2 regions of the Lysinibacillus sp. A4 genome follow, and region 2 is predicted to be linked to the other one. Evidence: a T-box and tRNA genes for the amino acid it is inferred to sense, from the RefSeq annotation. Region 2 holds a T-box; the other holds one or more tRNA genes.
The links. A T-box is a leader RNA that pairs with one kind of tRNA and senses whether it is charged. The one in region 2 lies ahead of trpS (tryptophan--tRNA ligase), so its partner is inferred to be a tRNA-Trp.
Positions count from the first base shown of each region.

Region 1: it has a tRNA-Trp gene. The T-box ahead of trpS (tryptophan--tRNA ligase) is inferred to sense a tRNA for this amino acid. The anticodon was not compared.

Region 1 is NZ_JANWTB010000009.1:365-6,138, forward strand. It holds tRNA gene NY607_RS17330 (tRNA-Asn) at 6-82, shown strand; tRNA gene NY607_RS17335 (tRNA-Ser) at 88-179, shown strand; tRNA gene NY607_RS17340 (tRNA-Glu) at 204-278, shown strand; tRNA gene NY607_RS17345 (tRNA-Val) at 294-369, shown strand; tRNA gene NY607_RS17350 (tRNA-Met) at 396-470, shown strand; tRNA gene NY607_RS17355 (tRNA-Asp) at 474-549, shown strand; tRNA gene NY607_RS17360 (tRNA-Phe) at 565-637, shown strand; tRNA gene NY607_RS17365 (tRNA-Thr) at 650-725, shown strand; tRNA gene NY607_RS17370 (tRNA-Tyr) at 735-818, shown strand; tRNA gene NY607_RS17375 (tRNA-Trp) at 832-905, shown strand; tRNA gene NY607_RS17380 (tRNA-His) at 918-993, shown strand; tRNA gene NY607_RS17385 (tRNA-His) at 1,029-1,104, shown strand; tRNA gene NY607_RS17390 (tRNA-Gln) at 1,109-1,183, shown strand; tRNA gene NY607_RS17395 (tRNA-Gly) at 1,189-1,263, shown strand; tRNA gene NY607_RS17400 (tRNA-Cys) at 1,272-1,345, shown strand; tRNA gene NY607_RS17405 (tRNA-Leu) at 1,393-1,473, shown strand; gene NY607_RS17410 (PqqD family protein) at 2,366-2,626, shown strand; gene NY607_RS17415 (lasso peptide biosynthesis B2 protein) at 2,619-3,041, shown strand; gene NY607_RS17420 (asparagine synthase-related protein) at 3,038-4,765, shown strand; gene NY607_RS17425 (hypothetical protein) at 4,841-5,080, shown strand; gene NY607_RS17430 (hypothetical protein) at 5,475-5,708, shown strand.
Region 2 is NZ_JANWTB010000011.1:100,156-105,929, forward strand. It holds gene fabF (beta-ketoacyl-ACP synthase II) at 1-1,157, shown strand, start outside; gene NY607_RS19580 (YuzI family membrane protein) at 1,264-1,485, shown strand; gene trpS (tryptophan--tRNA ligase) at 1,488-2,477, opposite strand; T-box leader at 2,593-2,814, opposite strand; gene spxA (transcriptional regulator SpxA) at 3,306-3,701, shown strand; gene mecA (adaptor protein MecA) at 4,135-4,803, shown strand; gene NY607_RS19600 (competence protein CoiA) at 4,997-5,774, shown strand, end outside.

The DNA.
Region 1 (5,774 bases), on a different contig from region 2:
ATTATTCCGAAGTAGCTCAGTTGGTAGTAGCACCTGACTGTTAATCAGGTTGTCGCAGGTTCGAGTCCTGCCTTCGGAGCCATTCTTGGAGAGTTGTCCGAGTGGCCGAAGGAGCACGATTGGAAATCGTGTAGGCGGTTAACACTGTCTCAAGGGTTCAAATCCCTTACTCTCCGCCAGCACTTTGATGTGTTCCAAACGATGGCCCCTTGGTCAAGTGGTTAAGACACCGCCCTTTCACGGCGGTAACACGGGTTCGAATCCCGTAGGGGTCACCAATTCAATACCCAGATGGAGGATTAGCTCAGCTGGGAGAGCATCTGCCTTACAAGCAGAGGGTCGGCGGTTCGAGCCCGTCATCCTCCACCATTATTTTAACAATATTATAGTATTATCGCGGGGTGGAGCAGTGGTAGCTCGTCGGGCTCATAACCCGAAGGTCGTTGGTTCAAATCCAGCCCCCGCAACCAAATGGTCCCGTGGTGTAGCGGTTAACATGCCTGCCTGTCACGCAGGAGATCGCCGGTTCGATCCCGGTCGGGACCGCCATTTATTTTAAAATATGGGTCAGTAGCTCAGTTGGTAGAGCATTAGATTGAAGCTCTAAGTGTCGGCGGTTCGATTCCGTCCTGACCCATCTTATTTTTTTGCCGGTTTAGCTCAGCAGGTAGAGCAACTGACTTGTAATCAGTAGGTCGTGGGTTCGATTCCTATAGCCGGCACCAGATATTCCCGGAGGGGTAGCGAAGTGGCTAAACGCGGCGGACTGTAAATCCGCTCCTTAGGGTTCGGCGGTTCGAATCCGTCCCCCTCCACCAGTTTTATTATTTTAGGGGCATAGTTCAACGGTAGAATAGAGGTCTCCAAAACCTTTGGTGTGGGTTCGATTCCTACTGCCCCTGCCAATTAATTTTATGGCGATTGTGGCGAAGTGGTTAACGCACCGGATTGTGGTTCCGGCATTCGTGGGTTCGATTCCCATCAGTCGCCCCATCTCATATAAAATTAATAAACATCATAATACAATGGCGATTGTGGCGAAGTGGTTAACGCACCGGATTGTGGTTCCGGCATTCGTGGGTTCGATTCCCATCAGTCGCCCCATTGTTGGGGTATAGCCAAGCGGTAAGGCAACGGATTTTGATTCCGTCATGCCTAGGTTCGAATCCTAGTACCCCAGCCATTTTTGCGGAAGTAGTTCAGTGGTAGAACACCACCTTGCCAAGGTGGGGGTCGCGAGTTCGAACCTCGTCTTCCGCTCCATGTATGACGGCGGCATAGCCAAGTGGTAAGGCACGGGTCTGCAACACCCTTATCACCGGTTCAAATCCGGTTGCCGCCTCCATATTTTAACTGTTAATCGGTTTATCCGATTTTTTTTATCTCCATTATGCCGGTGTGGCGGAATTGGCAGACGCGCACGACTCAAAATCGTGTTCCTTTGGAGTGTCGGTTCGACCCCGACCACCGGTATCATCAAATTAATAAAAATTAAGAAAGCTCATAAATCTTGATATAACAGGGTTTATGAGCTTTTTATATTAGGGGAATTGCAACAGGTTTAGAAAGAGAAGGATTCTTTTTGAAGAAAAGGTCAACGAGAATAAAAAAAGTATAGAAAATTCATTGGAAGAGAATAGTATGAGTTTTAACATAGAAGTTACTCATGGGTTTGAATCTCCAAAGGAATCATTAGAAACATAATTAAAACAAGAATGTTTATATTAGCATTCTTGTTTTTTTATGTGATAAAACATTGTGTGTCAGAACGTTCGCTATGATAGACTAAGCAGTTATGTTTATGTAAAACAGGTAAATTTGTTTTACAAATTTTACAGGGCTTTAGAGGGTAATAAATATCTTTACAATATTTTTCTATAAAGGTTGTGCCATTTTAGACGCCTGAAAAGAATAGGTTTATCCTATAGATTTTAGGTAAAAGACAAAGACATCTGTTTCAACATCAATAATTTTTTGAACTTTGGTGGAGAGAGAATATTTTCTTTTATACATTGATTTTTAGATTTCTATTTTTAAGATCTTTCATGGACCAATAAAACCCTACGAGTTGCATCTTCTAGTTGATTGAAAGTTAACAATCAACTAGAAGGTGCAGTTTTTATATATGTGTTGAGTGATGGACTTGATGTGGATGTAATCGATAGCACAAGAGTTGTCATTTTACTCCACTACATTTATATAATCATAAACGTAATGGAGTAAGTAGAAAAAATACGGTTATGTGGAAGAAAGAAGATGATAAGAGTAAAGAGACTGTTAGAGCTTATGACTGTGTATAGTAGTAATACAGGAACAGTATTAAAGGATTGTTCACAATGTAAAAGAGGAGGAAGTGGTAAAAGGGATGCGTGTAAAAAAATCAAAGTATCTTCTTTCCTATAAAGAAGAGGATGAATATCTAATTATTAATATTTATACGAATCAAATTTACGCACTAGATAAATTTAGTTCATTTATTTGGGAAGAGTTTGATAAAACACCAATAGTCTCTGATATTTCCAAATTAATAGCTAAAAGGACAAATGAAGATATTTTAATTATTCAAAAGGATTTAGATGGATTTTTAAATTCGTTGTCAAAAGGAGGTTTAATTAAATTTGTATAATATTTTATATTTATACAAAGAATTAATATTTTTAGATTTCCAAATACGGAGAAAAGGTTTTGATGAAGTCTTTAGACGCTATATAAAAAAATATACTATAGAGGGTTCTAAAGAGATTTTTACTGAGGAGAATTCTGAAGAGATTTTGGAGTGGTTTATTCTTTTAGACCAAGTTTGCTGTTGGTATCCTAGGAAAGCAGATTGTATACACAAAACGTTAATTGGTTATAAGATACTTCAATCTAAGTATGGTATACCAGTAAACATGGTAATAGGGATAAAAAAATTTCCCTTAGAGGCACATGCCTGGATTCAATATCAGGGCCACAATCTATTTGAAGAAATGGAAAATCTTGATTCGTTGAAAGTGATTATAGATTCAAACTCGTATATGAAGGGAGTTGAACTTAGGTGAATTGGTATGTGTTTGAATTTATGGATAATTCGGAGGGAGAAGTGGATAAAAATGGACATCTTAAGATCAACAGTAAATCAAAAGTAAATTATTTCAACACATCCTCACAGAACTTTGTTTTGAAAGCAGCATATGCTCAAAATACGACCCCATATGTGTTTTTTGAAAATAATGATGTGTTAATAGTGGGAGACATTGTGATATACAATATTTTGAATCATGGTGTATATGAAAATGTTGATTGGACTGAGCAAGAATTACTCACTAATTTAATTTCCCTTTATAACACATTTGGTTTGGATTTTGTGAAGCGTTTAGATGGCGAGTTTTCATTTGTTCTATTTGATAAAAAGAATTTAACATTAATGGCCTGTAGAGATACCTTGGGGGTAAAAAGGCTCTTTTATTTAAAAACCGATACAAAATTAGTAGTTGCGAGCGATATCTTTCTATTGAAAAGTTATCTAAATACACCTGAGTTGAACGGTGTTTACTTTCAAGAATATCTAAATGCAAAAGGAATTGTTGATTCCTATTTAACGCCATATAAAGAGATCTTGCGTTTACCGAGTGGGAATATGTTTGTTTATGAAAATAAGGAAATTAACCTAATAAACTATGTGAATTATGATGAATTATTTTCTGATAAATGGATGATGAAGGAGACAACTATAAATCGGGAAGCGTTAATTGAAGAATTCGAAAGTATTTTGAACAAAGCAGTTTTGAGGAGAGTACGGAAAAGCGAGCGAAATACGGTGTTATTAAGCGGTGGCTTAGACTCAACTACTATTTTTAATGTGTCAAAACGATTGGGGCATAGATACGGAGAAATTAATTCGGTAAGCGTTGTTTTTGATGAATTAAAGGAATGCGATGAAAGTGCATATATAACGGAATTATTAGAACAATATAATTCTAAAGGTACTTTTCTAAATTATGATTCAGTATTGATGTATGAAGATCTTCGGAATAATATATTACGTTTTGACGAACCGTATGCTACTGCTCCTACATGTGAATTTATTTCTCCCTTAATAGAGTCAAGTGTGAACAATAATACATATAGTATCCTAACAGGTTATGGTGGTGACCAACTTTTAACGAATCCGCCGTATTTATTAAGAGATTACGTTAGAGAAGGAAAAATAAAGGATATGTTCGGCGATTTAACTAAATATTGTATGTATACAAATATGTCTGCTTTTAAAGGATTACGTGAGTACATCATTCAACCACATCCTTTTAGTAGAACAACTAAAAATAAACGGAATCATGCTAGAAATTTATTGCATCAAATGTTAAATGCAAAAGCCAATCATTATATGGATAGGGCGATAGGTGGCTTTTATGGTGCGGATATAAAACATCCTTTTTTAGATAGGGAGTTAATTTCTTTTATGATTAAAATCCCTAGTCATATTCTCTTTGATCCCTTCTACACGAAAAAAATTTTAAGAGACTCTCAGAAAAATAAGTTACCTGACAGTATTCGACTGCGTATAAATAAAACATCACACATTGCTCATACATTAAAGAGTATAAGGAAAAATTGGAATTCAATTTATTCTAATGTAAAGTCACCTTTAGTTGTCTCAAAGTTAGGTCTTTGTTCCGAAGAGTTTTGGGAAGAAAATTTATATAAGTGGAGAAATGGTTTGTTGATAGATGAGGCTTTTTTATTACTGTTCTCCATTGAAGTATGGATTATGCAAGAAGTGTAATGAATCAATATTAATAAGGAGGCTGTTAGTGTAGGTGTATTGTGCTATTTCTAAGGGTTGCAGGAGGAAATAATTATGTTAATGACATATAGCAAACCAATGCTTTTAGATAGTGGAAATAGTTCGGAAATCATTAAAGGTCAATGTGGCTGGGGTAAAGAATTGCCATTTTTTGATGAAACAGGTGCTGTAAAAGGTAGTTATAGAAGACGTAAATATAGAACCGAACCATGTTATGGTCCTGGAGTTGTAAATATATGTTACGTTTGTAAGACTGAAACGGTTAGTTGTTCTGCAGAAAAAGATGACTGCTAACTTATAAATAGGTTAATACCAAAACTATTTTATTTATTTCGATGTTAACTGTAATTAATGTTCTACTTTTTTATTACATAAAAGTTGTAACAGGAATGTATAGTCAAGAACAGGTTTTGGTGAAGAGTCTACGATGAATCGTTATGGTTCTATAGCAGAAAATAAATACAAAAACTAAATTTGCCCTATAGTAATAGCACAATACTCCTACAAAATGTGAAATGAACGTTTTCATATTTTTCTAACTGATAAATAAAGTATGACACTAATTTTCGGGATTGTATTTTTGGTTTTCTTTTTTTACAATTTGACAAAATTAAGAAACTGCATTGATTTTCAGCGGAGATTTATACAGATTGAGCAAATAGATTTCCTGGAAAAGGGAAGAACATATTTGATTTCGGATGAAAATAACATTTTTGATAACTTATATGTTTTGAATGCTTTTTATCGTAGAATTTCAAAAAAGAGAGAAGTTATTTTGATAAAAGTGTTATTTGAAAACGATAACGAGATAAAAGTCGAACATTTGATGAAATTAAATCAATTGCAAATTGAAGAAATTCCAGTATTACTATATATGGGTGAAAAATATTATTGGGAAGATATAATGAATTTTTCTTCATAAGGTAAATCTCTTTGAAACAATATAAAATTTTGTGTGTATTTTACTATTAAAATCCTTGTATATTAA
Region 2 (5,774 bases):
AAGCTGGTAAATCTGGCATTGGTGAGCTGACACGTTTAAATAAAGATCTTTTTGCCGCAAAAATCGCCGCAGAAGTAAAGGACTTTGATATTGAAAAATACATTGATCGTAAGGAAGCACGTAAAATGGATCGTTTCACACAATACGCATTAGCGGCTTCTATTATGGCAATGGAAGATGCACAGCTAACAATTGATGAAGAGCTAGCTCCACGTGCAGGTGTATGGATTGGTTCTGGTATCGGTGGAATGGAAACATATGAACAACAATTTTTAACATTCCAAGAGCGTGGCGCAAGACGTGTTAGTCCTTTCTTTATCCCAATGATGATTCCTGATATGGCATCAGGCCAAGTCTCTATTCACTTTGGTGCAAAGGGGATTAATTCTTGTTCTGTAACGGCATGTGCTTCAGGCACAAACTCTATTGGTGATGCCTTTAAAGTAATTGAGCGTGGAGATGCTGATGTTATGATTTCTGGTGGTGCTGAATCACCAATCGTAACAATGGCGGTTGCAGGTTTTTGTGCCAATACAGCATTATCATTAAATCAAGATCCACAAGCAGCATGTCGCCCATTCGATAAAAACCGAGATGGCTTTATTATCGGAGAAGGAGCGGGTATCGTCATTTTAGAAGAATATGAACATGCAAAAGCTCGTGGTGCCAAAATCTATGCGGAAGTTTTAGGTTATGGTGCAACTGGGGATGCGCATCACATTACGGCTCCAGCTCCAGAGGGTGAAGGTGCAGCACGTGCGATGACGCAAGCGTTAACAGATGGTGGCGTAGAGCCTTCACAAGTTGACTATATCAATGCCCATGGTACAAGTACGCCATATAACGATTTATTCGAAACACAAGCTGTGAAAACTGCTTTTGGTGATCATGCGTATAACCTTGCGATGAGCTCAACTAAATCTATGACGGGTCACTTATTAGGAGCAGCGGGTGGTGTGGAAGCTATTTTCACAGCATTAGCCCTTAAAGAAGGGATTTTACCACCTACAATCAATTTAAAAGATCCTGATCCTGAATGTGATTTAGACTATGTTCCAAACGAAGCAAGAGAAGCAAATATTCAATATGCAATGAGTAATTCTCTTGGTTTTGGTGGTCATAATGCAAGTCTTCTATTCAAAAAATATGAAGCATAATAGATAAACATAAAAAAACGTCAGCCAAATTTAAATGGCTGACGTCTTTTTTTATAGTTTTGTGAATAAATGATAAGTAAGAAGAAATAGAAAGGATGCCATTACTATGTTTCGTCTCTTTTTATTTTTAGTAAGTTATGGCTTAATGATCCTCTCTGTAGGGAATCTCATATTGTATTTAAATTACCGCACACTAGGTTATTCATGGAAGGTTGTTTTCAAATTTATTTTTCAAACAACAGAATTTTATATGGCGGTAGGAGCCTGTATCATCATCTGCGCAGTTGTGCTTGATTTGGGCTTTGATCGATCCTCAGACAAGCCGTAAGTTTAGCGACGTGCGCGACCAAGACCCATAGCATCTTCCATACGTTTTAATGTAGCACTAGCAATCGCATTCGCCTTTTCAGCACCTTCATCTAGAATGACATCTAATTCTGATGATTCTACTAGATGATAGAATTTCTCTTGAATAGGTGTTAGGTGTTCAATTACTGCTGTTGCTACACCCTGCTTGAATCCACCATAACCAATTCCCTCATATTTTTTGACTAAATCTTCAACGGCTACCCCTGAAATAGCTGATTCGATTGTCAATAAATTTGAAACACCTGGTTTATTTTCCACATCAAATGCAACGATGCCATCAGAGTCAGTTACAGCTGATTTAATTTTTTTCTCAATATCTTTCGCAGTATCTAATAAACGGATTGTCGCTTTCGTATTTGGATCTGATTTACTCATTTTCTTTGTTGGCTCTTGTAAGGATTTAATGCGTGCGCCTGCTTTAGGTAATTGAATTTCTGGAATTGTTAAAACATCGCCAAAGCGTTTGTTAAAGCGTTCTGCAAGGTCACGAGTTAGCTCAATATGCTGCTTTTGATCATCGCCGACAGGGACAATATTTGTGTTATAAAGTAGAATGTCTGCAGCCATTAGCGGTGGATATGTTAACAGAGCAGCAGATACGCTTTCCTTACCATGTGATTTATCTTTGAATTGTGTCATACGTTCTAGCTCACCGATAGACGCAACACATTGTAACATCCATCCTGCCTGAGCATGCGCTGGCACCTCTGATTGGATAAATAATGTCGATTTTTTAGGGTCAATGCCAGTAGCAATATAGGTAGCAGCAAGCTTACGAATACTTTCTCGTAATTCTTTCGGATCTTGTGCAACAGTGATGGCATGTTGATCAACGATACAATAAATAGCGTTTCCTTCATCTTGTAGTGCCGGGAACTGCTTGAATGCTCCTAAATAGTTCCCTAATGTTACGATACCTGTAGGCTGTACGCCAGAAAAAATAGTTGTCATTAAAAATTCCTCCTCGAATTCAATTGCTGTAACTTGTGTCACAGCGTTGTTTTCACCTTTCCACTTGGTGATGAAGACAAAAAAACATCATGCGTCCTCATTAGATTTTTTCTAATGAAGGGACGAATGATGTTTGAATCCGCGGTACCACCCAGCTTGCCTAAAAAGGCCACTCAGCTTCGTAACGTGAAGGGACGAGCTTTGCTAATAGCTTCAAGTAGCGTTCACAAAGCTAACTCGGAAGTCCATTCCACATGCATCCACGATCTGTTTACAGCAACCACAGACTCTCTATACGTGAATTAGCATATGTACTACTCTTCGTCAGCGTTTTTCTCAATTTAAATTGTTCAAATTGATTTGATTGCAAAGAATTATATTATAAAGATTCCTTTGTGTAAAGTCAGACTTTTGACGGTGTTTTTTTTCTAGAAAAAATTATATGCTTTTTTTGTTATGTAATTTTGTTATAAATTTATAATTTTTTATTAAAAAATTGTTTAGATGTACACGTGGGATTGACAATTTTCTCGATTATTTTTCTTAAATGAGAACAACTGAGCTATCTGTTTAGATGTTTAAAATGCTTTAAAAATGGGAATGGTAGTAGTAGCACATAAGTTTGAAGAAAATACACCATATTTGAAAGCTGTATAAATAGACAGAATTTTTATGGATAGTTTCAGATTTTTTTTATTGGAACTATATTCAAATACAGCGGAGTACTGTATAATGGTACTGTGTATTTTACATTACATTAATTCTAATTTAACACATTGGTTCTGGTTTATAGATAATAATTTTGAAATGAAAGGATGTGTCAGAATGATCGTAACCCTATTTACATCACCAAGTTGTACCTCTTGTCGTAAAGCGAAAGCTTGGTTAGAGGAGCACGAAATTCCATATACAGAACGTAATATATTTTCTGAACCGCTTAGCATAAGTGAAATAAAAAAAATTTTACGTATGACAGAAGACGGAACTGATGAAATTATTTCCACTCGTTCCAAAATATTCCAAAAATTAAATGTGGACGTTGAAAGCTTACCATTACAACGTTTATATGAGTTAATTCAGGAATATCCTGGCTTACTACGTAGACCAATCATTTTAGATGAAAAACGTCTGCAGGTTGGCTACAATGAAGATGAAATTCGTCGTTTCTTACCTCGAAAAGTTCGAGCATATCAATTACAAGAAGCGCAACGAATGGTGAATTAAACCTTTCTATTCTGAATAATATATGTAATAGATGTTACAGATGTGGAATACATGTTGTGACATCTTTTTTTTATGTTTTACTTCTGTAAAACCTTCTATATGAAGTATAATAATTAATAGGGAAAAGTCATATATTTCCGTAAAAGTATGTTAAACTTGATTTAAGTTAAATAGTTTACTACAATTTCAATAATTCAAATATCTTCTGTGAAACGGTGTATATCCTTTTCATTTTATGACAGAACAGCATACAATAGAGTTAGAGACAACTGTGAACACAAAAATTCATGTTGACAGTTACTCGATGGTTTTACTGTAGTGTGGTCAAAGGTTGAAAAACAAATGCAGTATGAAGGTTAAAAACAAAGAATAAAAGCATACTAATGAAACAAACTGTTTTTCGACATATGACAGTGAAGGGAGATGAGGTCTAGTGGACATCGAACGTGTAAATGAAAATACACTCAAGCTCTTTATTACGTACAATGATATAGAGGATCGCGGCTATAGTCGTGAAGAAATTTGGTACAATCGAGCAAAGGGTGAACAACTTTTTTGGGATATGATTGATGAAGTAAACACGGAGGATTATTTTGATGTAGAGGGTCCGATTTGGATTCATATCAATGCATCTGAAGTAGGCTTAGAAATCATTGTCACACGTGCACATATTTTAAAAGACGGTGAAACATTAGATGGTCATTCGAATTTTGATGAACACAAAGATATGTTTGCACCATTCGATGAAGTTGGAGAGGATCTTCTTAGCCAACTAACTCAATTTGGTGACATGGATGAGTCAGAATTATTTATGGATACAGACATTTATGTTTATAAATTTAAAGATATTGATGAGTTAATCCCTGTCGCAAAACGAATGACAGACGAATTAGTGGATTCCTCATTATTCAAATATGAAAATTGGTACTATCTAGTTGTTGATTTCGGAAACGCAGATGAGGATTTAAATCGTCATGATAGAAATGCAGTTATCAAGGAATTTTTAACACCATCCAATTTTACAATTCATCGTCTAGAGGAGTACGGTGAAAAGATTATGGAATTCAATTGCTTTGAAACAGTTCGAAAATACTTTGCATAGGCAATGAAACACTAATTATTTTAGACTGTAGTGAAACTCGTAAATGAATCGAGTTTCGCTACAGTCCTTTTTTATGTTTTCAGCATCAAAGAGCTTGAATAAGAGCGCATTTTTAAAATTTCAAGAAAAAGGTGCTTTATTTTTGTTAGTGAAAATCCATTCTATTATAGTTGGCTAAAAAGGAGCTGATACTATGCTGATTGCCTATAACAATCAACAGCAACTATTTCTCCCATATCAATATACGAGGAAAGCTTTACAGCGATATAGGCGGCAAATGAAATTTTATTGCCCTCAATGTTTAGAACAAGTTCAATTGAAAATAGGTAACTATAATATTCCCCACTTTGCTCACTTCACAAAAAATCAATGTTCACAGCTGTTCGCAGAAGGTGAATCTAAAATACATTTACAAGGTAAAGTGCAATTATATGAGTGGCTCCAAAAGCATGGACATCAGGTGAAACTAGAACCATATTTAAAGGAGCTTTCTCAGCGCCCAGATTTGCTTGTTACACTCGATAAGGAGCAGTTTGCAGTTGAATTTCAATGTAGTACTATCTCTCATGAAAAATGGCACCAACGAACAATGGGCTATGAAAGAAACGATATACAAGCAATTTGGCTTTTTCAAACTCCGCAAGGCAAAGAAGCTGTCAACGGCATCAGAAAAATTAGAATCTCTCCACTCTTGCAAAAAGCGTTTATAACGACAACGGATTTACCCTATTTATTGACGTACAACCCGGTGACAGCCCAGTTTGTTTATTGGACGAATCTTCTTCATGTTCATGGGCATACTTTCATAGGTAAAGTACAGAAAATTTCGGTCGATCTACAACATTTCCCTTTTTATAGACCTCAACGTATTACCCCAGAAGAATTTCAACGCTATTGGCAGCTCTATAAACAGACTTGTAGGCAATTTGCGCATAGTCGTCTTTTACATAGCAAGAAGGGGGCACAAGATC